4 regions of the Streptomyces sp. SD15 genome follow, and region 2 is predicted to be linked to each of the others. Evidence: riboswitches for the same ligand, from Rfam matches in the RefSeq annotation. Region 2 holds a riboswitch; each other region holds the start of a gene.

Region 1 (7,034 bases), on a different contig from region 2:
AAGCTTGGGTGAGGCCTCTGCTACACTGCGCGGCTCACGTGACGGAGGTCATGGCGGTACGCGGGAACCACCGTGTAATGCGGACCGTTGTCAACACCCCGTGAGCTGCCGCTCCGCGTGCCCGAGTGGGTCGAACAGGCCTCCTGTTTCATCCGCCGGAAACATGCCCGGAACGCTCCGTTGAGCAGCCTCCCGGGCCTGGTGAGCCCCCTAGGGGGACCCGGGCGGCCCTATCGTCGCCCAACAGGGCCGATTTCCTTGTGAACTACTTCACGAAGTTTTCTGGCGGCGTGTCGCCGAGAGAACCCGAATGGCCTCTGATCGCGCTCATACGTTATCCGAACTGCTCAGGAGAGGCTGTCGACGGGTCGTAAAGATCTCAACACACCGCCGCTTCCGTCGCTCTGAGGTCGCACGACGGCGGCCCCGACTCACGCCACGGACCAGGCGATCCCGTCCAGAATGTCGTGCTCGCTGACCACGACCTCCGCCGCGCCGATCCGCTCCATGATCGAGAGCAGTACGAGCGCACCGGCGGCGATGACGTCGACGCGCCCCGGGTGCATCGAGGGGACCGCGGCGCGTTCGGCATGGGTGGAGGCGAGCAGCCACTCCGTGATCTCGCGGACGCGGTCGTAGGAGATCCGGGAGTGGTGGATGGCTGCCGAGTCGTACTCGGGAAGGTTCTGCGCGATGGCCGAGACCGTGGTGACCGAACCCGCGAGACCGACCAGAGTGTGGGCCTCGCGCAGCGGGACGGTCCGCTCCGCGAGGTCCAGCGCGGCCTCGATGTCGGCGCGGATCGCGTCGATCTGAGCGGGGGTCGGCGGGTCGGTGACCACGCCCTCGTGGACGAGGTGGCGCTCGGTCATCCGTACGCAGCCGATGTCCACGGAGCGGGCGGCGCGTACGTGGTCGTCGCCCACGACGAGTTCGGTCGAGCCGCCCCCGATGTCCACGACCAGATAGGGCTTGGCGAGGTCGTCCCGCCCCGCCAGCTCCTTGGTCGCCCCCGTGAAGGAGAACTCGGCCTCCTGGTCCCCGGAGATGACCTCGGGCTCGACCCCGAGGATGTCCAGGACTCCTCGTACGAACTCGTCCCGGTTCTCGGCGTCGCGGGACGCCGAGGTCGCCACGAACCGGAGCCTCTCGGCGCCGTGTTCCTTGACGATCGCCGCGTACTCGCGGCAGGCCGCGAAGGTCCGTTCCAGGGCCTCGGGTGCGAGTCGGCCGGTGCGGTCGACGCCCTGGCCGAGCCGGACGATCGTCATCCGGCGGTCCAGTTCGACGAGTTCCCCTGTGTCCGGGTGGGCGTCGGCGACGAGGAGGCGAATGGAGTTCGTACCGCAGTCGATGGCGGCGACGCGTGTCACTTCTCGTCCTCCCCGTCCGTGTCGTCCGTGTCGTCCGTGTCGAAGAAGCCGCCTCCGTTGGCGCCGAGCTTCTGGATGTCCTCCTGGGTCGAGGTGGACGGCACCACGCACGCCCCCTTGCGCCACCACTCCGGCAGCATCGCGATCGCCTCGTCGCCCAGCGGGTTCACCCCCGGACCCGCGGCCAGGGAGTGCGCCACCAGCACGTGCAGGCACTTCACCCGGTCCGGCATGCCGCCGGCGCTCGGGAAGCCCTCCAGGACCTCCATGGCATCGCGACGGGCGATGTAGTCCTCGTGGGCGGCGCGATAGGCGGCGGCCAGCTCGGGGTCGGTCGCCAGCCGGTCCGTCATCTCCTTCATGACGCCGTTGGCCTCGAGCGTGCCGATCGCCGAGGCGGCGCGCGGGCACGTCAGGTAGTACGTCGTCGGGAACGGCGTCCCGTCGGGGAGCCGGGGCGCCGTCTCCACCACGTCCGGCTGCCCGCAGGGACAGCGGTGCGCGATCGCGCGCAGTCCGCGCGGCGGCCGGCCGAGCTGCTGCTTGAAGGCCTCGACATCCGCGTCGGTCGGCTCGGTGCGCGGGGTGGGCGGCGGGGGCGTTTCCATGCCTGTGCTCAAGTCTCTTTCTTCGTCACTTCGTCACTTCGACGGTTCACCGGTCGGAGCGGTCGGACTTGTCGACGCCGTCCCAGACGTTGGCGTACCAGGGCCGGGCTGCCGCCCCCTGGTTCGTCCGCGACTGCTTCGCCGCGTCCGGGTCGATCACGACGTATCCGGTCTCGCCCGGCATCACATAATGCAGCCGCTCCCGGATCTGCTGCTCCGCGTACGCGTCGTCCTGCCAGCGTGCCTTGAGGTCGCGCAACTGCTCGACCCGCGCCCGGGCCTGCTCCCGCTGCCGCTCCAGGTCGGCGATCTCGGCGCGCTGGGACACGTACTGCCTTATCGGGTACGCGAGCGCCACGATCAGGGAACAGATGACGAGGGCGAGGAGCGCGGCCCGCCCGGTCAGCCGGGAACGGCGGGCCTGGCGCTTGGTCTGGGAGCGGTAGACCCGGGCGGCCGTCTGCTCGCCGAGCAGCCGCAGCCTGGTCGCGGTGGAGAACCGGTCCCGGTCCTTCACGGCCATGAGTCCCGCCTCCCCGATACCTGTACCCACCTGGACGTGCGTACGTCCCCGCACACGGTACGGGACCGAGTACGGGGACGTACGTACGACGCTTCCTACGGCTGCAACGCTCAGCCCTTGCTGTGCCCATGGTCCGCAAAGCGGAACTGCGGGAACGCTCAGCCCTTGCTGTGCCCATGGTCCGCAAAGCGGAACTGCGGGAACGCTCAGCCCTTGCTGTGCCCATGGTCCGCAAAGCGGAACTGCGGGAACGCTCAGCCCTTGCTGTGCCCATGGTCCGCAAAGCGGAACTGCGGGAACGCTCAGCCCTTGAAGCGCGGGAACGCGCTGCGACCCGCGTACACCGCCGCGTCGTCGAGGATCTCCTCGATGCGCAGCAGCTGGTTGTACTTGGCGACGCGGTCCGAGCGGGCCGGGGCGCCGGTCTTGATCTGGCCGCAGTTCACGGCGACGGCGAGGTCGGCGATGGTGACGTCCTCGGTCTCGCCGGAGCGGTGGGACATCATGCACTTGAAGCCGTTGCGCTGGGCCATCTCCACGGCGTCCAGCGTCTCGGTCAGCGAGCCGATCTGGTTCACCTTGACGAGCAGGGCGTTCGCGGAGCCCTCCTCGATGCCGCGGGCCAGACGCTCCGGGTTGGTGACGAAGAGGTCGTCGCCGACGATCTGGACCTTGTCGCCCAGCTTCTCGGTGATGACGTTCCAGCCGGCCCAGTCGTCCTCGTACAGCGGGTCCTCGATGGAGACCAGCGGGTACGCGGAGACGAGCTCCTCGTAGTACTCGGTCATCTCGGCGGCCGAGCGGGACTTGCCCTCGAACTCGTACTTGCCGTCCTTGTAGAACTCGGACGCGGCGACGTCGAGCGCGAGCGCGATCTGCTCGCCGGGGATGTAACCGGCCTGCTTGATGGCCTCGAGGATGAGGTCGAGCGCGGCGCGGTTGGACTCCAGGTTCGGGGCGAAGCCGCCCTCGTCACCGAGGCCGGTGGACAGGCCCTTGGTCTTCAGCACCTTCTTGAGGGTGTGGTAGACCTCGGCGCCCCAGCGCAGGGCCTCGGAGAAGGACTCCGCGCCGATCGGGGCGATCATGAACTCCTGGATGTCGACGTTCGAGTCGGCGTGCGACCCGCCGTTCAGGATGTTCATCATCGGAACGGGCAGCAGGTGCGCGTTCGGGCCGCCCAGGTAGCGGAAGAGGGGGAGGTCGGACGCCTCGGAGGCGGCGTGCGCGACGGCGAGCGAGACGCCGAGGATGGCGTTGGCGCCGAGGGAGCCCTTGTTGTCGGTGGCGTCCAGGTCGAACATCGCCTGGTCGATCAGGCGCTGCTCGGTGGCGTCGTAGCCGACGAGCTCCGGGCCGATCTGCTCGATGACCGCGAGGACGGCCTTCTCGACACCCTTGCCCTGGTAACGGTTGGGGTCACCGTCACGGAGCTCGATGGCCTCGAAGGCGCCGGTGGAGGCGCCGGACGGAACGGCGGCACGACCCGTGCTGCCGTCGTCGAGGCCAACCTCGACCTCGACCGTGGGGTTGCCTCGGGAGTCCAGGATTTCCCGGGCTACGACGACGTCGATGGACGGCACGAGCATCTCCTTCTGGGATGTGACGCGGGTACGCGGGGCCGCGAGGCCCGCACGGCGCGGAGCCTCGTTCGGCTACGCGAGATGAGCCTAACCGGCCCGGAGGGATCGGCCAGCCGGTCGACCACCTCTTGGGCAGAACTGAGGGTAAACATTGTTCCCCGGGGGAACAAAAAGCCCCGCTCCGGCGCGTACGGGGGAACACGCGCCGGAGCGGGGAGCCCGGGGGGACGGGGGGACCCTCATCGGGGTCTCCAGTGTGGAGACCCCTCTTATGAGGGGGCTGTCATTCAGCTGAGGGCAGCCGAGGTCACCCCCGGCCGGCCGAGGTCAGCTGAGGTGAAGCTGCTGACCCGGGTAGATGAAGTCCGCGTCGTCGACGATGTCCTTGTTCAGCTTGAACAGCTGCTGCCAGCCACCCTTGACGTTCTTCTTCTCGGCGATCGTGCTGAGGGAGTCACCCGCGACGACCTTGTACTCGCCGTCGCCCTTCGCGACCTTCTCGCCGGTCGGGGTGGAGACGGTCTTTTCGGCGGCCGGGCGCTCCGCCGAACGGGAGGCGGGCTGCTCCGTCGTACGGGTGGTGCTCGTGCCGGTGCTCGCGCTCTGCGTGTCGGCCGAGGACGCGGTGGAGGGCGCGCTGCTGCTCGTACCGCCGCTGTACGGGGTGCTGGACAGGCCCGTGCCACAGGTCGGCCAGGCGCCCTTGCCCTGCCCGGCGAGGACCTTCTCGCCGATGGCGATCTGCTGGGACTTGGAGGCCTGGTCGGCGGTGGACGCGTAGGCGGTGCCACCGTACGCGGCCCAGGTGGAGGCCGAGAACTGCAGGCCGCCGTAGTAGCCGTTGCCGGTGTTGATGGACCAGTTGCCGCCGGCCTCGCACTGGGCGACGGCGTCCCACTCGGAGTCGGTGGCGGCGGAGGCGTTGCCGGCCGCCATCAGCGGGGCGGCGATGGCCACACCGGTGACACCGGCGAGCGTGGCGATACGGGTCGCCTTGGACGGGCGGCGGTGCTTGCCCTTGCTGAGCAGCATGGAGTGATCCCCTCACCGACGCCTGCGAGGTGAGCTGTCGGGTTCGGGCGGGTGAGTGCCCGGCCGCGCGCTCTCGGCGCACGTCTTCACCCCAAGCCACTCCCGGTCAACTACCGGGCGTGGCACTTACCTTGGGTCCCCCGCTCCTGCCTACGGCGCTTGACGCGTCGACTGTTCCCGTACGGCCGCTGGCAGGATTCGGCGTTGCGATCGTCGGGGCCCGCTGTGGCGAGCGGTGATGACCGTAGGCAGGTAATCGGCGGAATTTCAAAGACGATCAGGGCTTCTGAGACTCATGTCTCAGTCTCACCAAACCGGACATTCCACGTCGAACCATGACGTGAACTACCGCTGCTTTTCGCCCGATTCAGCACTAACTGCAAGGCTCTGACCGGGGAGGATGAGGTCCGGATCGGCGCCGACCGTCCCCTCGTTCGCGGCGTACAGCTCCGACCATCCGCCTTCGAGGTCAAGGGAGTCGGCGATGGTCCAGAGATTGTCGCCGACGCGGACGACGTACGAGCCGTCGACGACGTCTCGGGATGCGCCGGAGTCGCGGGAGGCATGCCGGCCGGAGGAGTCGCCGGTACGTCCGTCCACCGAACTGCCGGTCGCACTACCGCTCGTGTCCTCGTCGGCACTGCCGCCGCGGTGGCGCCCGGCGCCGGTCGTCGCACCCTCGGACGTACTCGACGAGTCGTCACTCTGACCCGACTTGTCCGACTCGTCACTCTTCGCCGTGGCTGTGGAGGGGCTGTTGGAATGCTGAGAGTCGGAGTCACCCTCGGTGCCGGACGACGTGGCGGCCTTCGTCGTGTTCCCGGCCGCACCCGAGGGCGAGTCGGACGAAGTCGAGCCCGACGACGGCGAGTCGGACGAGTCGGACGAATCAGAAGAATCGGATGAATTCGACGATCCGGATGAGCTGGACGAGCCGGACGCGTCGTCCACCACACCCGTGTCGACCTCGAACTCGGCCGAGTTCGCACTGAGCCCGGAGAGCGGTCCGCAGGTGGGCCAGGCCACGAGGCCCTTGTCGTCAAGAAGCCGTTCGGCGAGGGCTATCTGCTGCGAGCGGCTGGCCTGGTCGGCGCTGGGCGCGTAGGTGAGGCCGCCGTACTTCTCCCAGTTCTCCTGGGTCACTTGCAGGCCGCCGTAGTACCCGTTGCCGTTGTCGGCGCTCCACTCGCCGCCGCTCTCGCACTCCGCGACCCGGTCCCATGTGGTGCCGTCGGCCGCACTCGCACCGGTGGCACCGAGCAACGGGATGGCGATGGCCGATCCGGTCACTCCTGCCGCGACGATGAGGGCCGGAGCCTGACGGGGGCGACGATGGCGGCCGTTCCCGGAGAGCATGCGGAAGCCTTTCGCGTGACAGCAGATGACTGCGCGACGTATGAGCCGCGTTGACGAGTGAACGTATCCGCACCCGAACACTTGTCACAAGTCGATGCAGCGCAGATCACGTGAAGATCACAGAGTTGAGCGTCCGTCACCTTTTCGTGACCGGATGATCGTGATCCCGACATGCCTACGGACCCGGTGTGAACTCCACCGGAAGCGTGCGCAATCCCCGCATAATGAGACCGCCACGCCAGCGCAAATCGGCTGAATCCCCCGCGAGTTGGAGGTCGGGGAGGCGGGTGAGGAGAGTGGCGAGCGCGGTCTGCCCCTCCAGTCGGGCGAGGGGAGCGCCGAGGCAGTAGTGGATGCCGTGGCCGTAGCCGAGGTGTTGGTTGTCACGGCGGGAGAGGTCGAGCGCGTCCGGCCGGTCGAACCGTTCAGGGTCGCGATCCGCCGCGGCGAGTACGACGAGAACGGGGTCGCCGGGCGCGATGTTCTGCCCGCCGATGTTGACGGCCTCGGTCGCGAACCGCCAGGTGGCGAGTTCGACGGGGCCGTCGTAGCGCAGGAG
Region 2 (7,034 bases):
TGCCGAGAGAGCCGAAGTTGCCATGGCCGTCCACCAGGGGCAGGCGCATGGAGAACGGCTGGGCCAGGCGCACCAGCGCGTCATAGATCGACGCGTCGCCGTGCGGGTGGAGCTTACCCATGACCTCGCCGACGACGCGGGCGCACTTCACATAGCCGCGGTCGGGGCGCAGCCCCATCTCGTTCATCTGGTAGACGATGCGGCGATGCACGGGCTTGAGGCCGTCTCGGGCATCCGGCAGGGCTCGCGAGTAGATGACCGAGTACGCGTATTCGAGGAAGGAGCCCTGCATCTCGTCCACGACGTCGATGTCGAGGATCTTCTCCTCGTACGAGTCGTCGGGCGGCGGGGTCTTCGTGCTGCGGCGGGCCATCGCTGCTGCGGCTCCTTCACAGTCTCTGCCGGGGCATGAACGGGATCTGACGCGGACCATTGTGGACCGCCCCACTGACAACGCGGACCGCGACCCGTCCGTAGGGGCCTCGCGGAGCCCGTTTCCGATCGCTCTCGGCGAACGGAAGCCAGGCCTTCCCGCCTACGGAAGTCCGGGTTTCCCGGCCTCCGGAAGTCTGGTTTCCCGGCCTGCGGAAGTCACGCCTCCCGGCCCGCGGAGCCCGGTCTCCCGTCTACGTGATTCTCGCTCTCGGCGTACGAGGTGCGGGAACTTCGCCAGCTGTCGGCACGCTTGCATACAGTGGCAGGACAGGCAGGGAATTCTGCATTTTCCGCGATCGAAGGGACGTACATGCCCATGGGTCACACGGCCACAGCTGAGGCAGGCTCCGGCGGCCTGACAGCGACCGAGCACCGCCTGGCCAACGGCCTGCGCGTGGTGCTCTCCGAGGATCACCTGACCCCGGTCGCGGCGGTGTGCCTCTGGTACGACGTCGGCTCGCGCCACGAGGTCAAGGGCCGTACCGGACTTGCCCACCTCTTCGAGCACCTGATGTTCCAGGGCTCGGGCCAGGTGAAGGGCAACGGTCACTTCGAACTGGTGCAGGGCGCGGGCGGATCGCTCAACGGCACGACCAGCTTCGAGCGCACCAACTACTTCGAGACGATGCCCGCCCACCAGCTGGAGCTCGCTCTCTGGCTGGAGGCCGACCGCATGGGCTCGCTGCTCGTCGCGCTCGACGACGAGTCCATGGAGAACCAGCGGGACGTCGTCAAGAACGAGCGTCGGCAGCGCTACGACAACGTCCCCTATGGCACGGCTTTCGAGAAGCTGACCGCCCTCGCCTACCCCGAGGGCCACCCGTACCACCACACCCCGATCGGGTCGATGGCGGACCTGGACGCGGCGACCCTGGAGGACGCCCGCGCCTTTTTCCGGACGTACTACGCGCCCAACAACGCCGTGCTGTCGGTCGTCGGCGACATCGACCCGGAGCAGACGCTCGCGTGGATCGAGAAGTACTTCGGTTCCATCCCCGGGCACGACGGGAAGCCCGCGCCGCGTAGCGGCACCCTGCCCGACACCCTCGGCGAGCAGCTGCGCGAGGTCGTCGAGGAAGAGGTCCCGGCACGCGCCCTGATGGCTGCCTACCGGCTCCCGGAGGACGGCACGCGCGCGTGCGACGCGGCCGACCTCGCCCTGACGGTCCTCGGCGGCGGCGAGTCCTCCCGGCTCTACAACCGGCTCGTACGCCGCGACCGCACCGCCGTCGCGGCCGGGTTCGGCCTGCTGCGGCTCGCCGGAGCGCCCTCCCTGGGGTGGCTGGACGTGAAGACGTCCGGCGACGTCGAGGTCCCGGTGATCGAGGCCGCCGTCGACGAGGAGCTCGCCCGGTTCGCCGAGGAGGGCCCCACCGCCGAGGAAATGGAGCGCGCCCAGGCCCAGTTGGAGCGCGAGTGGCTGGACCGGCTCGGCACCGTCGCGGGCCGCGCCGACGAACTGTGCCGGTACGCCGTCCTGTTCGGCGACCCGCAGCTCGCCCTGACCGCCGTGCAGCGCGTCCTCGACATCACCGCCGAGGAGGTCCAGGAGGCCGCCAAGTCCCGCCTGCGCCCCGACAACCGGGCGGTGCTCGTGTACGAGCCGGTCGCCGCCGCCACCACCGACGAGGACGAGGAGGCAGCGAAGTGACCGAGCTCGCCACCATGGACTTTCACCAGCAGCCCCAGGCCGGCAAGGCCAAGCCGTGGGCCTTCCCCGCCCCCGAGCGCGGCGCCCTCGACAACGGCCTGACCGTGCTGCACTGCCACCGCCCCGGCCAGCAGGTCGTCGCCGTCGAGGTGCTGCTCGCCGCGCCGCTGGAGGCCGAGCCCGCGAGCCTCGACGGCGTTGCCACGATCATGGCGCGCGCCTTCTCGGAGGGCACCGACAAGCTCTCCGCCGAGGAGTTCGCCGCCGAGCTGGAGCGCTGCGGCGCCACGCTCGACGCGCACGCCGACCATCCCGGTGTGCGGCTGTCGCTCGAGGTGCCCGTGTCGCGGCTCCCCAAGGCGCTCGGTCTGCTCGCCGACGCCCTCAGGGCACCGGCGTTCGCCGAGAGCGAGGTCGAGCGGCTGGTGCGCAACCGGCTCGACGAGATCCCGCACGAGACGGCCAACCCGGCCCGCCGTGCCGCCAAGGAGCTCTCCAAGGAGCTGTTCCCGGCCACCTCGCGCATGTCGCGCCCGCGCCAGGGCACCGAGGCGACCGTCCAGAAGATCGACTCGGCGGCCGTACGCGCCTTCTACGAGAAGCACGTACGCCCCGCCACGGCCACCGCGGTGATCGTCGGTGACCTCACCGACGTGGGCCTCGAAGCCCTGCTCGCGGAGACGCTCGGCGCCTGGACCGGCTCGTCGGCCGAGCCGCGACCCGTGCCGTCGGTGACCGCCGACGACACCGGCCGTGTGATCATCGTGGACCGCCCCGGCGCGGTCCAGACGCAGCTGCTCATCGGACGCGTCGGCGCCGACCGGCACGACCGTGTCTGGCCCGCCCAGGTCCTCGGCACGTACTGCCTCGGTGGCACCCTCACCTCGCGCCTGGACCGCGTCCTGCGCGAGGAGAAGGGATACACCTACGGTGTGCGGGCGTTCGGCCAGGTACTGCGCTCCGCGCCGGACGGCACGGGCGTCGCGATGCTCGCGATCAGCGGCTCCGTGGACACCCCGAACACCGGCCCGGCGCTCGACGACCTCTGGAAGGTGCTGCGCACCCTCGCGGCCGAGGGCCTGACGGACGCCGAGCGCGACATCGCCGTACAGAACCTGGTGGGTGTGGCGCCCCTCAAGTTCGAGACCGCGGCCGCGGTGGCGAGCACGCTCGCGGACCAGGTCGAGCAGCACCTGCCGGACGACTACCAGGCGACGCTGTACCAGCAGCTGGCCGCGACCGGCACCGTTGAGGCCACCGCGGCCGCCGTGAGCGCCTTCCCGGTGGACCGTCTGGTGACCGTCCTGGTGGGTGACGCCACGCAGATCGAGGAGCCGGTCAAGGCTCTGGGAATCGGTGAAGTGAGCGTCGTGACCGCCGAGTAGGACAGCACGGCCCATGGGGGCCCAGGAGGCCGCAGAGCCTCCTGGGCCCCCATTTGTCCGTATTGATAGGGAGGTTGCCTGTCTGCCCTGTGGCATGCGCTACAAAAGCCGTGATCCGTTTGTTGATTGAAAGATGTCCCGTTTAGCGTCGGTCCGGCTGTTCGTCAGGCAGTGCGCCGCGCCCGCGGCACCGGACAGTCATCGCCGAGTCCCCGTACGGCGCGAGCCAGGGGAGCCGGGGACCCACACGCAGTCCCTGGGGTGAATCGGACGCCCTTCACGATCCGAAGGGGGTCCGTAGGAGACCTTCCTGCTCCGAACCCGTCAGCTAACCCGGTAGGCGAGAAGGAAGGAAAGGACCAGCCCTTACATGGCGTTCACCTGTGGCTCAGGGAAGCACCGCCGTCCGAGCCGCGTGAAGCGCACGACCACGAACGCCGTCGGCGTCGCGGCGCTCACCAGCACCGGTGTCATCGGAACCCTGGCCGCCCCGGCGTTCGCCGCGGACACCTCCGCCGATCCGATCGGGCTGACCCGGGCCGTCTCGATCGGTGACTCGGTCGCCGCGCAGATAGATGCGCAGGCCGCCGCCCAGCAGCGCGCCGCCAAGGAGGCCGCAGCGCGGAAGCAGGCCGAAGAGGCCGCGCGGAAGCAGGCCGCGGAGGAGGCCAAGAAGGAGCGTGAGGCGGAGGAGCGCGCCGCCCGCGCCGCCGAACGCAAGCGTCTGAACTCCTTCGTCCTGCCGATCACCGGCTCCTATGTCTCCACCGGTTACCAGGCCGGCGGCAGCCTCTGGTCGTCCGGCAGCCACACCGGCGTCGACTTCCACGCGGCGTCCGGGGCCTCGGTCCACGCGGTCGGCTCCGGCACCGTCGTCACGGCCGGCTGGGGCGGCGCCTACGGCAACCAGATCGTCATGAAGATGAACGACGGCACTTACACGATGTACGGCCACCTGTCGTCCATCGCCGTCTCCGTGGGGCAGACGGTCACCCCGGGCCGGCAGATAGGCCTCTCCGGGGCCACCGGCAACACCACCGGACCGCACCTCCACTTCGAGGCCCGCACGACGGCGGAGTACGGCTCCGACATCGACCCCGTCGCCTACCTCCGCTCGCACGGAGTGAACGTCTGACTTGCGGCAGTACTTCCGAAGCCCCGGCTCACCCAGCCGGGGCTTCGTCGTTTCGAACGACTCTGTCCAAAAAATATCCATGGATTCCGGCCCGCCATCGGAAATTCCGAGTCTCTGCAATAGAGTCACTGAACAAGCGTCAATCGACGGCGTTTCACGGGGATTAAAGCGGAGGTCCGGTATGCGTGTTCCTGCGCACTCGGTATGCACAGCGATCCGCGACGACATCGTCGCGGGTGTCTACGAGCGCGGTAGCCGGCTCACCGAGGAACTGCTCGCGCGCCGCTACGGCGTCTCGCGGGTTCCGGTGCGCGAGGCCCTGCGCACCCTGGAAGCCGAGGGCTTCGTTCTCACCCGTCGACACGCGGGCGCATGCGTCGCGGAGCCCACCGAGCAGGAGGCAGCCGATCTCTTGGAGATGCGCATGCTCCTGGAGCCGCTGGGTGCCGCCAGGGCCGCGCAGCGCCGCACCGAGGCCCACCTCAAGGTGCTTCGAGGCCTGGTCAGACTGGGTCAGGAGCGGGCCAGGAGGGGCAACAGCGAGGATCTGCGCTCGCTGGGCGGCTGGTTCCACGAGACGCTCGCACAGGCCTCCGGAAGCCCCGCGCTGACCTCCACGCTGGCTCAGCTGCGGCACAAGATCGCCTGGATGTACGCGGTCGAGGCGCCGGCCAATCCGGCCGAGTCCTGGGCCGAGCACGGCGGGATCGTGGACGCGGTGGCGCGCGGCGACAGTGAGCGGGCCAGGGCGATCACGGCGCTGCACACCGAGCGCGCGACGGGCGCGCACCGATTGCGCTTTCCCGCCGGGGGAGATCGCCAGGATCGTGTGAGGACTTCGCAACATCCCGTAAACATGACGGGCCTGCGTCATTAACACGGGAGCCGTATACAAAGAGGAGTAATTCGCGGGGATTACTTTTTGCTGCCCTGGAGAAGAAATGGCGAAGGACTCGCCCGATATTCCGGACGAGCCCTTCGATTTGTTCCTGGGTGGTGTTTTGTGTAGCAGTAAACACTCCACCCTCAGCGACGAATAACGCCACCGTCGTGGGAGGGACTGTTCCTCAGACGGTCTCGGGGAGCTCCTCGAGACCCTCCGCCACCAGCTTCGCCAGCCGGTCGAGCGCGGCGTCCGCACCCTCGGCGTCCGAAGCGAGGACGATCTCCTCGCCGCCCTGGGCGCCCAGGCCGAGGACCGCGAGCATGGAGGCCGCGTTGACGGGGTTGCCCTCCGTCTTGGCGATCGTCACGGGGATACCGGAGGCCGTGGCCGCCCGGACGAAGATGGAGGCGGGACGGGCGTGGAGGCCCTCGGCCCAGCCGACGTTGACGCGGCGCTCAGCCATGCGATGCTGCCCTTCAGTGTTCAGGGTTGTCTAGACCAGTGTTCCATAACGTGAAGCGTGCCCGGGGCGGGCGTTGGTTCCGCCCCGGACCCGGCGTCGGACCCCGGCCTGGATCCGACTTCGGTGCCCCTAGCCTGCCTTGCGCCGTTGTCCGACGCGAGCCGTACTCTGGGGCCCATGCAGACCTCGTCGGACCGGCACGAGTACCCCTCCCATTGGGAGGCCGACGTGGTGCTGCGCGACGGGGGTACCGCACGCATCAGACCCATTACCGTCGACGACGCAGAGCGCCTGGTCAGCTTCTACGAGCAGGTCTCGGACGAGTCGAAGTACTACCGCTTCTTCGCGCCCTACCCGCGCCTGTCCGCCAAGGACGTCCACCGCTTCACGCACCACGACTTTGTGGACAGGGTGGGACTCGCGGCCACGGTCGGCGGCGAGTTCATCGCCACCGTACGCTATGACCGGATTAATGCCGACGGCCTCCCCGCCTCCGTCCCCGCCGACGAGGCCGAGGTCGCCTTCCTCGTGCAGGACGCCCACCAGGGGCGCGGCGTCGCCTCGGCCCTCCTCGAACACATCGCGGCGGTGGCCAGGGAGCGTGACATTCGCCGCTTCGCCGCCGAGGTGCTGCCTGCCAACAGCAAGATGATCAAGGTGTTCACGGACGCCGGATACCAACAGAAGCGGCACTTCGAGGACGGCGTCGTACGCCTGGAGTTCGACCTCGAGCCGACCGACCGGTCGCTCGCCGTGCAGCGCGCGCGGGAGCAGCGCGCCGAGGCCCGGTCCGTGCAGCGGCTGCTCGCCCCCGGCTCGGTCGCCGTCATCGGCGCGGGCCGCGCGCCCGGCGGGGTGGGCCGCAGCGTCCTCGCCAACCTCCGCGACGCCGGTTTCACCGGCCGCCTGTACGCGGTGAACAGGGCGCTCCAGGAGAAAGAACTCGACGGAGTCCCCGCGTACCGCTCGATCAGCGACATCGGGGAGCCCGTCGACCTCGCCGTCGTCGCCGTGCCCGCGCGGTACGTCCCCGAGGTCGTCGCCGAGTGCGGCGAGCACGGCGTGCAGGGGCTCGTGGT
Region 3 (7,034 bases), on a different contig from region 2:
AGAACCCCGACCTGGTGAAGAAGTTCACCGAGGCGATGAACGAATCGCTGCAGTACGCCTCCGACCACCCGGAAGAGGCGCGCCAGATCCTCACCACCTACACCAAGATCGACGGTGCGGTGTTGAAGAACCTGACGCTGCCGAGTTGGCCGACGCAGATCGACATGGGCTCCCTGGAGAAGCTGGCCACGCTCGGTGAGGCGGACGGCCTCTTCGGCGACGGGAAGCCCGACCTGGACGCTCTGTTCTCATGACGCCGTCCGGATTCGTTTCCGCTACCAGCAGGTCCTGTTCAAGTCACCCGGCCGAAGAGGGTCAGCAGGGCATCGGGCGAGTCCGGGCCGGTCAGGATCTGTTCCGTCCAGATGCACTTGCCCGTCGGGGTGTAGCGCGCACCCCAGTGCTGCGACAGTGCGGCGACCAGTTGCAGGCCCCGGCCGCCCTCGTCCGTCTCGGACGCCCGGCGGATCCGGGGTGTGGTGAGGCTGCCGTCGGAGACCTCGCAGATCAGGGTGCGACTGCGCAGCAGACGAAGTGAAACCGGCCCCTTGGCATGGCGTACGACGTTGCCCACCAACTCGCTGACCAGCAGTTCCGTCGTCATGGCCAGGTCATCGAGGCCCCACTTGGACAGCTGCTCCCGGACCAGCTTGCGTGCCTCGCCCGCCGCTTGTGGCTCGGTGGCCAGCGGCCAGGCGGCGACCGACTCGGCAGGAAGCCGGTGCACACGCACGACCAGCAGGGCCGCGTCATCGGCGGACTGCTGCTGCGCCGGGAGCAGGCCGGAGGTGAGCCTGTCGCAGAGAAGGTCGAGATCGACTCCGCGGTCCCCGGCGAGCAGTTGGGCGAGACGGGCCATGCCCGCGTCGATGTCGCGGCTGGCGGACTCGATCAGCCCGTCGGTGTAGAGGACGAGGAGGGAGTTCTCCGGCAGCGTGAGTTCGACGGATTCGAAGGGCGGGTCCGCGGCGCCCAACGGGGGATCCGAGGCCACTTCGGGAAACTCGACCGTACCGTCGGGGTGGAGGATGGCAGGCGGCGGATGCCCGGCGCAGCCGAGGGCGCAGACACCCGTGGTGGGGTCGTACACCCCGTAGAGGCAGGTGGCGTACGAGTCGTCGCCGAGCTCGGCGACGACGTCGTTGAGGTGAGCGAGGATCTCGTCGGGAGGCAGCTCCAGGTCGGCGAGGGTGTGCACAGCCGTGCGCAGCCGCCCCATGGTGGCCGCCTCCGACAAGCCGTGGCCCATGACGTCGCCGATGACGAGGGCGACCCGGTCACCGGAGAGCGGGATGATGTCGTACCAGTCGCCGCCCACGTCCATGCCCTGCTGGGCAGGCAGATAGCGGGCGGCGGACGTGCACGCCGGCAGGGGCGGCAGCGTCCGGGGAAGCAGGCCGCGCTGCAATTGCTGGGCGCGGTTGTGCTCGGCGTCGAAGAGCCGGGCCCGTTCCAGCGCGTGGGCGACGAGACCGCTGATCGCGACCAGAAGTGTGCGCTCCTCGCTGGAGAACGGGCGCGGTTGGTCGAGGGAGATCACGCACACCCCGACCGGGTGGTCGGATGCGATCAGAGGCAGGAACGCCCATGCCTTCTTGCCGCCCGCCGTGGGATTGCCGCCCAGCTGCGGGTAGTGCGACGCGAACTCCTGCGGAGAGGAGAAGAACTGCGGGATACGGCTGAGCATGGCGTCCATGATCGCGCTGCCTGCCGAGACGGGCTGGTTGTTGAAGAGATCGGTGAACTCTTGCGCATAGCCGACGCTGCCGACGACACGCGTTCGCCCGTCCTCGATGACCTGCATCATCAGCCCAGCCGCGCCGAACGGTGGCAGTACGTGCCGGGCGACCGCGTCCACCACGCCCTGCGCGCCGATCGCCTTGGCGAGCGCCGCTGTCAGTTCCCCTATGCGGGCGGCCCGGTCGGCCTGCGCGCGGGCGGCCGTATCGCGCTCGACGTCCCGCATCAGCTTTTCGTGGATATCGGTGAAGAAGAAGGCCAGGCCGTCAGGGAGCGGGACCAGTCGCAGGTGGCACCAGCGCCGGGTCCCCGGTGCCAGGAAGTCCAGGCCGGTGGGCTTCGGCCGTGCGGCGGTCTCCTCGCAGAGGGCCCGCAGACCGGGGACCTGTAGGGCAGTGACGTCCCACAGCAGGCGGCCGACCAGCTCCTGGCCCAAGCCCAGTACTCGCTCCGCCTCCTCGTTGAGGAAGGTGATGTGCCACTGGTGGTCGAGGGTGAGAAAGCCGTCGCTCATGTGACGCAGCGCGTGGCTGATCGTGTCGCGAGCGCTGCGGGACCCGGTGGAGTCCCATACGGTGCCGACCACGCCGACGGGCTGATCGGCGTGCGCCAGTTTCACCTGGCCGCGTACCTGGACCCAGCCGATCGTGCCGTCCGGGTGCCGCACCCGGTACTCGGTGCCGTACGTGCGCCGATCGCGCAACGCCTTGTCGACCTCGGAGGTCACCAACGGCCTGTCGTCGGGATGGATGAGGTTCAACCATGTTTCCGCCCGCCCGTCGAACTTCTCCGGATCGAGCCCGAGCACGCTCATCGCCGCCTCGTCCAGGTCCACCTCGTCGGTGGCCATGGTCCACTCCCAGGATCCGACGCGTACGGCCTCCAGCGCCTGTTGCAGAAGCGGTCCGGGCCGCAGTTCCCGAGGTGGTGGCTCCTTGGGCAGGAGGGGGCGGCCCAGTCGTACGGCGATCCAGGCGGCGACGGCGTTCAGGAAGGCCCACTGGTCGGGTTCGGGGGCGCGGCGGGCCTCGGTCAGGACGGTGAGTGCGCCCAGTGGTCTGTCGGGGCCGGGCAGCGGGACGGTGGCGACGCTGTCGGCCGGGTCCGTGCCCGTGGTCGTCCCGGGGGCCGGTTTTGCCTGCGGGGCCGCGGCCAGCCAGACGCTCCTTTCCTCGCGTACGGCGCGGACCGGTGGCAGGCTTCCGTCGTCCGGGACGCGCTCCCAGGGCTCGGTCATCGTCGGGGGCAGTCCGCTGCTCGCGAGCAGGTGCAGCCCGCGCAGGCCCTCGGGCCCGCCCACATGAACCATGCCGCCGACCCCGCCGAGCTCGGCCACGACCTGTTCCAGAGCGAGACGGAGCGCCTCGGTCACCGCCACGTCGTCGTCGATCGCACGGAGAAGGGCCATCCGCGGATTCATGAGATCAATATACCGAGAGCGGAAAATCCTAGTGATGTGACGGTGGGGATGTATGTAGCCGGCCTCGCCGCGGCTGGGCTATGATCGATCTTGTTGAACGGCCCGCCGGAACTCCGGTGGTCAGCCTGGCGTTGGTGGTCCAAGGAAAGACGTCCCGCTTCCTGCGGGGAGATGCAGGTGCAAGGCCTGCCCGGCGCTCCATACAGCCCCGCCTCCGGTACTCCGGAGGCGGGGCTTGCTTGTTACTGAGTCGCGGTGCCCGCCCGCGTCCGAGCGGACCGCGGCGCACCGGCGGCCTGACCCTCGGCGTCACGCCAGACCCAGTGCCGACCGGTGCTGCCCATATCCGCGCCCTGGTGCGGCCACGTCAACGGCGCCTCGTTCTGGATGTTCAAGGACTACTTCGCGCTCGTGGCCGGCCGGGCTTCACGCCGGCCGTACGGCACTGTGGATCGCCGACGATCCGGCGTAGAAGATCGACTCCTCGCGTATGTACGCCCCTGGGCTCGGCGCGTGGATCATCATGCTGTTGCCGGTGTACAGGCCGACGTGGCCGACATCGCCGGAGAAGAAGATCAGGTCGCCGGGCTGCATGTCGGCGAGGGCGACCGCTGTGCCGGCGGTCGACTGATCGTGCACGGTACGGGGGAGTGCGACCCCGGCGGCCTTCCAGGCGGACTGGGTGAGACCGGAGCAGTCGTACGAGTCCGGTCCGGTCGCGCCCCAGACGCACGGTCTGCCGATCTGTCCACGGGCAAAGGCGAGTGCCTCCGCGGCCTTCCTGCCGTATCCCGACTCCGACCCGCTGCCGGTGCTGATGAAAGCTGCGGCGCCGGTTGAATGGCCTGCGACGACGCTTGTAAAGGCCGCGTCGACGCTTGTATAGGCCGTGTCGACGCTTGTATAGGCCGTGTCGACGGTTGTACTGGCCGTGTCGACGGTCATGTCGGCGCCGAGGCCGGCCGGTTGCTGCCACAGCCACGCCTCACCGGCTTGGCGGGGAGCCTGTTCTTCGGAGGTGCGCCAGGTGTCCTCGGCCCGGGGCTCGATCGCCGGGAGCTGCGCACTGTGCTGTGCGGCGTGCTTGGACAGCAGTTCACGGGCCGTGGCGAGCTTTTGCTGGATCTGTTCCTTGGACGTCCTCAACGAGGTGTGCGGAGGCTCGATGGCCAACGCGGGCAGGGCCTTTGAGGCCTCCTCCTGGCGTGCCTCCCGCGCGACCGGCAGCGCGGCCATGGGCCCGGCGGTCAACTCCGCCACGGGGCCGGTGGGCACCCCGGCTGCGGGCCCGGCGGTCAACTCCGGGACGCGCGGGCCGGACACTTCCCGTCCACGGCCGGTGAGTTCGTCCTGCGGACGCCCCGCAGGGCCCGTGGGCCGCGCGTCGGCCGCACGGTTCGGCATTCTGTCGGCCGGCAGCCGGGCCGGCACGGTCGGGCCCAGCCGCGCGCGCCCCACGTCGAACCACCGCTTGGCTACGTTGTTGTCGAGGGCGGGATCGGTGCGCGGGCGCCCGTTGCCGGGTGCCGGATTGCCGCGTTGGCGTGATCCGGTGGTCGTGGCGCGGGTCGCGTTGTAGGTCCCGGTGGCGGTCTCGGCCCGGTTGTAGAGGCTGTTGATCCGCTGCTGGACCTCTTCGCGGCTCGGCTCGTCGTTCCCTGCCGACGGCGTGGCGCCGGCGGTCCGGGCAGCCTGGGCCTCAGAGGTGAGGGCCGCGGCCGGGAGGGCGGAGTCGCGCATGCCAGGGAGGCTCATGCCTCCAGGACGCGGGGTGCGTTCCGGCGCCATGGGGGGACGTACTCCTTCCGTGCTCCGCCTACCGAGTTGGCTGTCTGGTTCGGGCGAACGGTTCGGAAGGTATGCCCTACGGCCCGTGCCCTGGTGGGCAGTTGGGCCGATTCACCCCAAGGTCGGTTGGGTCTCCGGCTGTTTTGGGGTGCAGCGGACTCGGCGGAGGTCGCACAACCCGGCGAGGTTCGCCGGAGGGAGTCGTGCGGCCTGCCTGCCAATCTAGCCAACTTGTGTGCCTCACGTGAAGGTTGAAGCGTGAAATGTCCCATATGCATTTCCGACCTGGTGAATTGGGCATGAGGAGAGGGTGTCCGCGCCCCGGCCGGCGACTCCTCGACCCCGCTCCCAAGGCCGCACCGGCGAGTGGGGCAGGTCACCTCGGGATCTGCTGCTCGAACCAGACGACCTTGCCCGTGCTCAGTCTCGTAGCTCCCCAGCGCCACGCGAGTTGATTGACCAGGAACAGGCCGCGGCCGCCCTCGTCGCCTGGCTCGGCGTGCCGCATCCGGGGCACCTGGGGCGAGTCGTCGGTCACCTCGCAGCGGACCACGTCCGAGCGGAGCAGCCGCAGGGCGATGGGCCGGGAGGCGAAGCGCACGGCGTTCGTCACGATCTCGCTGACCATGAGTTCCGTCGAATCGAGCAAGGATTCCAGGCCCCAGCGGCGCAGTGCCCTGCGGGTCAACCGCCGTGCCTGTCCCGCGGTCAGCGGGTGGGGGGCCAGGAACCAGTACCCCACGCTGTCCGCGGGGAAGCCCTCGAATCGCGCGATGAGCAGCGCGATGTCGTCGTCCCGGACACCCGGGCCCAAGGTGTCCAGCACTTGGTCGCACAGCGGTTCCAGTGAGGAGGTGACGAGCCTGTGGGCTGTGCCTTGGAGGTGGGTGCGCAGAGCCGCGACGCCTGTACCCACGTCTGTTTCATGGGACTCGACGAGGCCGTCGGTGTACAGCAGGAGGGTCGCTCCGGTGGGCGCGGGCATCTCCACCGATTCAAAGACGACGCCGCCGACGCCGATCGGAGCGCCCGGCGGGACGTGCAGTACCTCCGCGCGGCCGTCCGGGTGCAGGAGTATCGCGGGCGGGTGGCCGGCGTTCGCCAAGAGCAGTCGCCGCGATATCGGGTCGTAGATCGCGTAGAGGCAGGTCGCCATGTGGTCGCCGCCAAGACGCTGGGCCTGCTCGTCGAGGTGGTGCAGGACCTCGTCCGGAGGCAGGTCGAGCCCGGCGAGGGTCTGCACGATGGTGCGCAGCTGGCCCATGATCGCGGCGGAGGTCATGGAATGGCCCATGACATCGCCGACGATCAGGGCGATGCGATTGCCGGGCAGGGGGATCGCGTCGTACCAGTCGCCGCCGACCTGCGCGGTCTTCGAGGCCGGCAGATAACGACTGGCCAGTCGGACGCCGGTGGGCTCGGGCAGCGACGACGGGAGCATGGTGCGCTGCAGCGTGTCCGCCACGGCGGCCTCGTGTCCGTACATCACCGCCTTTTGGACGCCGAGAGCGGTATGCGTCGCGAGCTGGGAGGCGACGAGCAGGTCGTCACCGGTGAAGGCGGCGCGCTCCGGCCGGCGCAGGAGAACGACGATGCCCATGGCGTGGTGGCGGCCGTGCAGCGGGGCGATGATCAGCCTGCGGCCCGGCGGGAGCGTTCCGGGCGTACTCGCCACGGGCCCTAGCAGCTCGGCCACCGCCGACGCGATCCCCGGTACGTCGCCGAACGCCGGCCCTCCGGCCAGCAGCAGCTGTGCGAGTCGTCCGGTGACCGTCGGACGCACGCACTCGGCCACACCCGAGGGCTGGGGGAGGATCTTCGGCGCAGGCCTCACGGACCGCTCTGCGTCCGGAGTCGCGGGCGCCCGGTCGATGCTGTGCAGCTGGAGGACGACGGGTGCGGCCGACTTCTCGTCCCCCACCGGCAACGGGTCCCGCAGATGGATGAATATCGCGTCCGCGAACGTGGGGACGGCCGCCCGGCGCAGTTCCCGGAGAGTCTCGTCCAGATCCATCCCGCGGGCGATCCGCCGAGTTGCCACGTCGAGATACCGAAGCCGGTCGGTCTGCGAGCCGGTACTGACCGA
Region 4 (7,034 bases), on a different contig from region 2:
GGCTCATCCAGCCGGAGTTCCTCACCCTCGCCGCGACCCGCCTCAAGCCCGGCGCCCTCGTGCACTGCGCGACCGACTGGGAGCCGTACGCCGAGGAGATGCTGCACGTACTGAGCACGCACCCGGACTTCGAGAACACCCAGCCGGACGGCGGTTACGCGCGACGTCCGGAGTTCCGGCCACTGACCCGTTTCGAGGGCCAGGGACTGGACAAGGGTCATGTGGTGAACGACCTCCTCTTCCGGCGCGTACAGCACCTAGACCAGCAAAAAGACCAGCACGCCTCGGGCGGCTGAAACCCCTGCGGGCCGCACCGGGACCGTCGCGGGCAGCGCCCCTCCCTCGTTAGGGTCAATGCCGTGGCGACCTTTCCCGCGTACCCGACGTACCCCAGCGGTCCTGCCGGGGGTGCGGCCGACGGTCGGTCCGACGGTGCGCTGCGGCACGCGCACTGGTGGCAGCACAAGTGGGTGCGGTACGGCGCGCTGATCTCCCTGCTCGCGCTCTCCGGCCTCGTCATCCTGGCCCTGGTCCGCCAACAGACCGGCACCGAGGGCTTCCTGGTGGGGCTCGGCCTCGCCGTACTGCCCGTCCCGCTCCTCATCGCCGCGTTCCGCTGGCTGGACCGGGTCGAGCCCGGCCCCTGGCGGAACCTGCTCTTCGCGTTCGCCTGGGGGGCATGCGCGGCGGCGCTGATAGCGATCGTCGCGAACAGCTTCGCGACCCGGTGGATAGCGACCGCCACCGCCGACCCGTCCAGCGCCGACACGCTGGGCGCGACCGTCATAGCGCCGATCGTCGAGGAGTCCGCGAAGGCCGCGGCCGTCCTGCTGATCTTCCTCTTCCGCAGACGGGACTTCACCGGGATCGTCGACGGGGTCGTCATAGCCGGAGTCACGGCGACCGGCTTCGCCTTCACCGAGAACATCCTCTACCTCGGCAACGCCTTCGGCACCGACCAGCTCAGCGGCGACCGCGGACTGGCCTCCGTCACCGCCGCGACCTTCTTCGTCCGGGTCGTGATGTCACCCTTCGCGCACCCGCTGTTCACCGTGCTCACCGGCATCGGCTTCGGCATCGCGGCGCTGTCCGCCGACCGCCGGCGGCTGCGCCGGGGCCTGCTGCCCCTCGCCGGGCTGCTGCTCGCGATGGGCATGCACGCCGTCTGGAACGGCTCGTCGAACTTCGGGGAGTACGGGTTCTTCGCGGTGTACGGCGCGTTCATGGTGCCGGCGTTCGGGTTGCTCACCTTCCTCGTCATCTGGACGCGGCAGCGGGAGCTGAAGACCGTGCGGACCGAACTTCCGGCGTACACCGCCGCCGGGTGGCTGACCGCGCCCGAGCCGTACGCGCTCGGATCGATGCGGGCACGGCGACTCGCCCGCGAATACGCCGCCCGTCGCTTCGGCAAGCCCGCGGCGCGCTCGGTCGCCCAGTACGAGGCGTACGCGACCTCGCTCGCGTTTCTGCGGCACCGGGGGCGGCTCGGCCGGGCCGACGCCGACTTCGTCGTACGGGAGCGGGAATTGCTGCACGAGCTCTGGCGCCGCCGGGAGGTCGCCCGCCCCTCCCTCGCGTACGCGGCACGGGCGACGGCCCCGGTCGTGCCGGTACCGGTACCGCCCCCGTGGTCCGGGTACGGCTACGGCGGCAACCACGGCTACGGCCACCCGCCGGCGCCGTATCCCGCCTACAGCCCTTACAACCCGTATCAGTCGTAAGGGCCCGTACGCGGGATACGGTACGGCGGCCTCAGGCCGACGCCTCCGTCAGTTTCGCCAGCTCCGCGTCCGTGAGCACCAGGTCCGCCACCCCGAGCAGCGCCGGGAGCTGGTCGACCGTGCGGGCCGAGGCGATGGGGGCCGCGACCGTCGGCTGGGCCGCGAGCCAGGCCAGGGCGACCGTGGCAACGGGGACGTCGTGGGCCTGGGCGGCCTCGTCGAGGGCGGCCAGGACCCGGATGCCCCGCTCGGTCTCGAGGTGCTCGGCCGCGCCCTCGGCACGCGCCGAGTCGACCGTCGTACCCGGGCGGTACTTGCCGGTGAGGAAGCCGGACGCGAGGGCGTAGTACGGGACGGCGGCCAGGCCGGCCCGGGAGGCGATCTCCTGGAGCCGGCCCTCATAGGTGTCGCGCGAGACGAGGTTGTAGTGGGGCTGGAGGGCGACATAGCGCGCGAAGCCCTCGCGGTCGGAGAACTCCAGGGACTCCGAGAGCCGTTCGGGAGAGATGTTGGAGGCGGCGATCGCACGAACCTTGCCGGCCCGGACCAGCTCGTCGAGCGCGCCGATGATTTCCTCGACCGGGACCGAGGTGTCGTCGAAGTGGGTGTAGTAGAGGTCGATGTAGTCCGTGCCCAGGCGGCGCAGCGAGGCGTCGGCGGCGGCCTTGATGTTCGCCGGGGCCAGCCCCTTGTACTCGGGGTGGGCGCTGACCTTGGTGGCGAGGACGACGTCGGAGCGGTTGCCGCGGGCGGCGAACCACTGGCCGATGATCGTCTCCGACTCGCCGCCCGAGTTGCCGGGAACCCAGGCGGAGTAGGCGTCAGCGGTGTCCACGAAGTTGCCGCCCGCCGCGGCGTACGCGTCGAGGACGGCGAAGGACTGCGTCTCGTCGGCGGTCCAGCCGAAGACGTTGCCGCCGAGGGCGAGCGGGAAGACCTCGAGGTCGGAGGAGCCGAGCTTGCGAAGAGAAGTCATGCTCAACTTCAACATGCGTACCGGACGCGTATATTCCGCACGCAAGCCGGCCCCACCGGAGAGATCAGGACGGAAAGATCAGAGCCGAGAGATCAGAGCCGAGATCAAGGCTGAGATCAGGGGGTCAGGCCCTTGCTCCGCAGCCACGCCATCGGGTCGATCCCGGTGGAGCTGCCGCCGGTGTGGACCTCCAGGTGGAGGTGCGCCCCGGTGACGTTGCCGGTCGCGCCCACACGCCCGATGACGTCACCCGTGTTGACCTTCTGCCCGACGCTGACGCCGATCGAGGACTGGTGGGCGTACCACAGCTCCGTACCGTCGTCGAGGGTGAGGATCGTGCGGTAGCCGTACGAGCCGGACCAGCCCGCCTCGGTGATCGTGCCGCTGTGGATCGCCTTGATCGGCGTGCCCGTGGGCGCGGCGAAGTCGAGGCCGGTGTGGTAGCCGGAGGACCACAGGGAGCCGGCCTGGCCGAAGGTCGAGGTGAGGGTGTACGAGGAGGTGGGCAGCGCAAAGCTCTTGGCGAGCTCGGCGAGGCGCGCGGCCTCGGCCTGCTCCTTGGCCTCCTGCTCCGCCTTCTCCTTCGCGGCGGCGGCCTTGGCCTCGGCCGCCTCCTCCGCCTTGGCAGCCTGATCGGCGGCCTTCTTCGCGGCGGCGGCCTGGGCGGCGGCCTGGGCCGCCTTGTCGACCTGGTCCTGCTGCGACTCCGCCTGCTGGATGATGCGGGCACGCAGCGCCTCGCCCGCGTCCTTGCTGCCCTCCGAGGCGTCGGCGCTGGTCAGGCCGGCGCTGGTGAGCGGTGTGGCGGAGCCCTTGGGCGTGCTGGAGCCGCCGTCGTCGGATATCAGGGCCTTGGCCGAGTCGGTGACCGAGGACAGGTCGGGCAGCGAGATCGACACCGGCGGCTTGCCGGGCGCCGCGGTGGCCATGCCGCCCGCGCCGACGGCGGCTATGACGCCGACGCCCAGGACCGTGGAGCTGCGCGCGAGTCCGCCCCCGCGCTGCTTGGAGACGCGGTGCCGGCCGCGGACGGGACGGACGGAATCCTCGGTGGGATTCCACTCCTCCCAGGGGCCCTCGTCGTTGCCGTATGCGTAGCCAAAAGTCTGAGTGTCGTTCGGCGCGAACGAAGTGGGCTGGGCGGGCCGGTTGGACGCCACGTGGGCGTGCTCCTTTCCTTCCTTCTCGCCTACCGGGTTAGCTGACGGGTTCGGAGCAGGAAGGTCTCCTACGCGCGTCAACCGCGGTATCTCACCGCGAAAGACGCTCGATTCACCCCAAATTGGTGGTTCCCCGGTTCCCTTGCGGGATTCGGCGCGTGCGCACGGAGCCATCTCTTGTGACGGCTGGGACGACCGCGCTGCGTTATCGAACGTTAATAGACTCGGGCACCGGATTCCAAGCTGTTCGGACTGATCGTTAACAGCTTTTGGCCAGGACTTACGGGTGATGACCGGCGAAAATCGGGCGAGTTGACCACGCCTCACCGAAACACGTTTACTTGACGGCGTGTCAGTTGTTATGCGGAGGGGCGTCGACCGATCACCCCTCGTGACAACGATCAAGAACCGCGCGCAACAGTCACGGACGCCGTACCGCGAGCAGCGCCATGTCGTCGGTCAAGGCGCCGCCCGTATGCCGGCGGACCTCCTCGGCGAGCGTGGCCAGCAGCGCGTCCGGGCCGCCGAAGACCCGCCCGGCCAGACGCGCCGCCGGATCGTAGAAGTTCCCGTGCCGGTCGCGGGCCTCGGACAGGCCGTCCGTGTAGAAGAGGAGCATGGCCCCGCGTGGGAAATCCACCTCCTCCCCACGGTCCGGCCAGGTGCCCAACTCGCCCATGCCGAGCGGCAGTGCGGGGTCCTCGGCGGCGAGCTCGACCAGCGAACCGTCCTCGCGCAGGAGCAGCGGCGGCGGGTGGCCGCGGCTGACGGTCCGTACGACGCGGCCTCCGTGCGGGATCTCCGCGAGGACGGCCGTGGCGAACCCCTCGGAGATCTCGATGCTGTCGCGCCGGGTGGCCTCGCGCGCCAGCGCCCGCTCAAGGCGCCCCGCGATCGCCTCCAGCGTCGCCTCCTGCTCGGCGGCCTCCCGGAACGACCCGATGACCACCGCCACGGCGCCCACCGCGCCCATACCCTTCCCGCGTACGTCGCCCACCAGCAGCCGTACGCCGTGCGGGGAGTCCTGCACGGCGTACAGATCGCCGCCGATGAACGCGCCGGCCTGCGCGGCCTCGTACCGCGCCGCGACCTCGAGCCCGCCGATCCGCTCCTCGGGCTCCGGCAGCACGGCACGCTGGGCCGCCTCGGCGATCTCGCGGGCCGAGGCGAGCCGTTCGCCGCCGCGGCGTACAAGGTTGTTGATGAGCACGGCCAGCACGGAGACCGTCGCCACCGTGAACGTCTCGGTGATCGCGTCCACGGTGAAGGCGAGGCCGAACCGGAGGTGGATCGCGAGCACCACGACGACCGCCGCGGCGCCGGTCAGCACCGTGCCGCGCAGCGAGAACAGCGGCGCGGCCACGAGCGGTGCGGCCGTGAAGAGGGGGCCCGCGGTGTACGCCGTCGGCGTGAGGTACTCGTAGAACGCCCCGGCGACGACGAGCAGCGCGGGCAGCGCCCGGACGAAGGCCCGCACGTACGAGATTTTCCGCCGCTTCCCCTCGGTGGGGCACGGAGTCGGCTCGCCCTGCGGCCTCGGATCGGACACGGAGTGCCTGGGCACCTTCCGGCCCGCCCGGTCGTCGGACCCTCCAGCCCGCTGCGCACCTCCTCGCTGCCCCACCCGTCCAGGTTTCCCGGAGCGGGGGCGGGGGGCGAGCGGGGTGGGCCGACCGAGGGATGCGTGACAGCGGGAAGTCCCCGCACCCGACCCTCCGCGGCGACCGCCCCGCAGCGCGCCGCGTCCCGCAGGATCACCTGCTGCGGGCGCCCGTGACGATCAGCGGCTCGCACCCCAGCCGGTCCGCGCGCATCCCTCCCGCCAGGAGCATCCTCCCGCCACGAGAGATTCCGTACGCGAAGCACCAGCCGGACCGCCCGGACGGCGAGCCCCGGGGAAGGGACCGTGGTGGTACCCGGCCGGGGCGATGACGGTCCCGTCCCGCGGCGCTAGGCCGGGGCCGCCGTGGCAGGCCCCGAGGGACAGCGCGCCCACGGCGAGCAACAAGGCGGGCACCGGTCCGCGCCGTTCCATCCAGCGAAGGCAACTCATAGTGAGCGCAAGACTACCGACCGTCGAGGCGTGAGAAAGCGGCGCGAGAAAGCGGCGTGCGCGCGGATGCGGAAAGCCAAAAAACCGAGGGCCGGAACTCATGAATCTGAGTTCCGGCCCTCGGCCTTCAGTAGCGGGGACAGGATTTGAACCTGCGACCTCTGGGTTATGAGCCCAGCGAGCTACCGAGCTGCTCCACCCCGCGTCGTTGAAATTAGTGTACGCCATCCGCGGGGTCCGAAGCACACGCGTTTACGCGCACCCCTCCTGCCGTTCATCCGGGCGGGTTCCTCACGGGGAAAGAAGGTGCCGGTTGGGTGCCACCGCCCGCTCCTCGTACTCCGGCAGTACGACGACATCCGCACCCGCGGCCACCAGCAGCCCGGTACCGTCGGCCGCCGCCACGAACGTGTCGGGCTCGCGCCACGCGGTGACGACCCGCCGTACTCCCGCGTCGAGGATCAGCCGGGCGCAGGGAGCGGGCCGGGAGGCGCGGCGGGCGCACGGTTCGAGGCTGCTGTAGACGGTGGCGGAGCGAAGGCGCGGATCCGCGGGATCGATCTTGGCGAGGGCCGCCTCCTCCGCGTGTACGACGGCATCGCTCCCCTCCCGGGAGTGCCCACGGGCAAGCTCGGTTCCGTCGGCCGCCACCACGACCGCTCCCACGCTGAACGCGGTCCGCGACGGCGGGCACAGTTCCGCCAGCTCGCACGCGAGCCGCAGCCAGTGCCGGTCCGCGGCGGAGGCGAGAGCGCCGACGCCGGGGGCCGTGGGGGCGTATCGGATGAGGACGACGTCGCCGACCGGGCGCGTCTCCACCAGCCGCATCCGGCCGGGCGGGTACCCACCGCGCCCGAAGAGCCGCGGCGCGTCCGGCTCCCCCACGAAGAGGGGCGCGACGGCGAGCTGCAACTCGTCGGCCAGCCCCTGCCGCATCAGCTGGGTGTGGACCCGGCCGCCGCCCTCGACCATGAGGCGCCGCACCCCTCGTACGTCATGAAGGTGTTCGAGCACGACGCGCCAGTCCAGTTCGGCGCCCGTCAGGACGACGTCGACCCGGTCCAGTCCGCGCAGGGCGTCGGCGGCCCGTTCGGCCCCCTTGTCCGTCGTGTAGACGACCTTCT

The links. A riboswitch is a leader RNA that binds a small molecule or an ion and turns the genes downstream of it on or off. The one in region 2 is predicted to bind cyclic di-AMP.
Region 1: linked by a shared signal. The riboswitch ahead of ACX28W_RS13750 (transglycosylase family protein) and the one ahead of ACX28W_RS22765 (M23 family metallopeptidase) in region 2 are both predicted to bind cyclic di-AMP.
Region 3: linked by a shared signal. The riboswitch ahead of ACX28W_RS07200 (C40 family peptidase) and the one ahead of ACX28W_RS22765 (M23 family metallopeptidase) in region 2 are both predicted to bind cyclic di-AMP.
Region 4: linked by a shared signal. The riboswitch ahead of ACX28W_RS05070 (M23 family metallopeptidase) and the one ahead of ACX28W_RS22765 (M23 family metallopeptidase) in region 2 are both predicted to bind cyclic di-AMP.

The regions. Positions count from the first base shown of each region.
Region 1 is NZ_JBTLMO010000011.1:143,126-150,159, forward strand. Features, by position in the region: gene ACX28W_RS13730 (Ppx/GppA phosphatase family protein) at 432-1,373, opposite strand; gene ACX28W_RS13735 (DUF501 domain-containing protein) at 1,370-1,981, opposite strand; gene ACX28W_RS13740 (FtsB family cell division protein) at 2,028-2,504, opposite strand; gene eno (phosphopyruvate hydratase) at 2,807-4,093, opposite strand; gene ACX28W_RS13750 (transglycosylase family protein) at 4,415-5,119, opposite strand; cyclic di-AMP (ydaO/yuaA leader) riboswitch at 5,124-5,287, opposite strand; gene ACX28W_RS13755 (transglycosylase family protein) at 5,465-6,475, opposite strand; gene ACX28W_RS13760 (cytochrome P450 family protein) at 6,651-7,034, opposite strand, start outside.
Region 2 is NZ_JBTLMO010000022.1:124,520-131,553, forward strand. Features, by position in the region: gene ACX28W_RS22750 (DNA gyrase/topoisomerase IV subunit A) at 1-373, opposite strand, end outside; gene ACX28W_RS22755 (M16 family metallopeptidase) at 746-2,086, shown strand; gene ACX28W_RS22760 (M16 family metallopeptidase) at 2,083-3,471, shown strand; cyclic di-AMP (ydaO/yuaA leader) riboswitch at 3,664-3,828, shown strand; gene ACX28W_RS22765 (M23 family metallopeptidase) at 3,842-4,606, shown strand; gene ACX28W_RS22770 (GntR family transcriptional regulator) at 4,788-5,483, shown strand; gene ACX28W_RS22775 (HPr family phosphocarrier protein) at 5,674-5,955, opposite strand; gene ACX28W_RS22780 (bifunctional acetate--CoA ligase family protein/GNAT family N-acetyltransferase) at 6,133-7,034, shown strand, end outside.
Region 3 is NZ_JBTLMO010000005.1:155,627-162,660, reverse strand. Features, by position in the region: gene ACX28W_RS07210 (ABC transporter substrate-binding protein) at 1-254, shown strand, start outside; gene ACX28W_RS07205 (SpoIIE family protein phosphatase) at 293-3,160, opposite strand; gene ACX28W_RS07200 (C40 family peptidase) at 3,587-4,900, opposite strand; cyclic di-AMP (ydaO/yuaA leader) riboswitch at 4,958-5,123, opposite strand; gene ACX28W_RS07195 (SpoIIE family protein phosphatase) at 5,325-7,034, opposite strand, start outside.
Region 4 is NZ_JBTLMO010000004.1:19,749-26,782, forward strand. Features, by position in the region: gene trmB (tRNA (guanosine(46)-N7)-methyltransferase TrmB) at 1-296, shown strand, start outside; gene ACX28W_RS05060 (PrsW family intramembrane metalloprotease) at 360-1,721, shown strand; gene ACX28W_RS05065 (aldo/keto reductase) at 1,753-2,697, opposite strand; gene ACX28W_RS05070 (M23 family metallopeptidase) at 2,814-3,857, opposite strand; cyclic di-AMP (ydaO/yuaA leader) riboswitch at 3,869-4,024, opposite strand; gene ACX28W_RS05075 (PP2C family protein-serine/threonine phosphatase) at 4,279-5,406, opposite strand; tRNA gene ACX28W_RS05080 (tRNA-Met) at 6,042-6,115, opposite strand; gene ACX28W_RS05085 (dihydrofolate reductase family protein) at 6,202-7,034, opposite strand, start outside.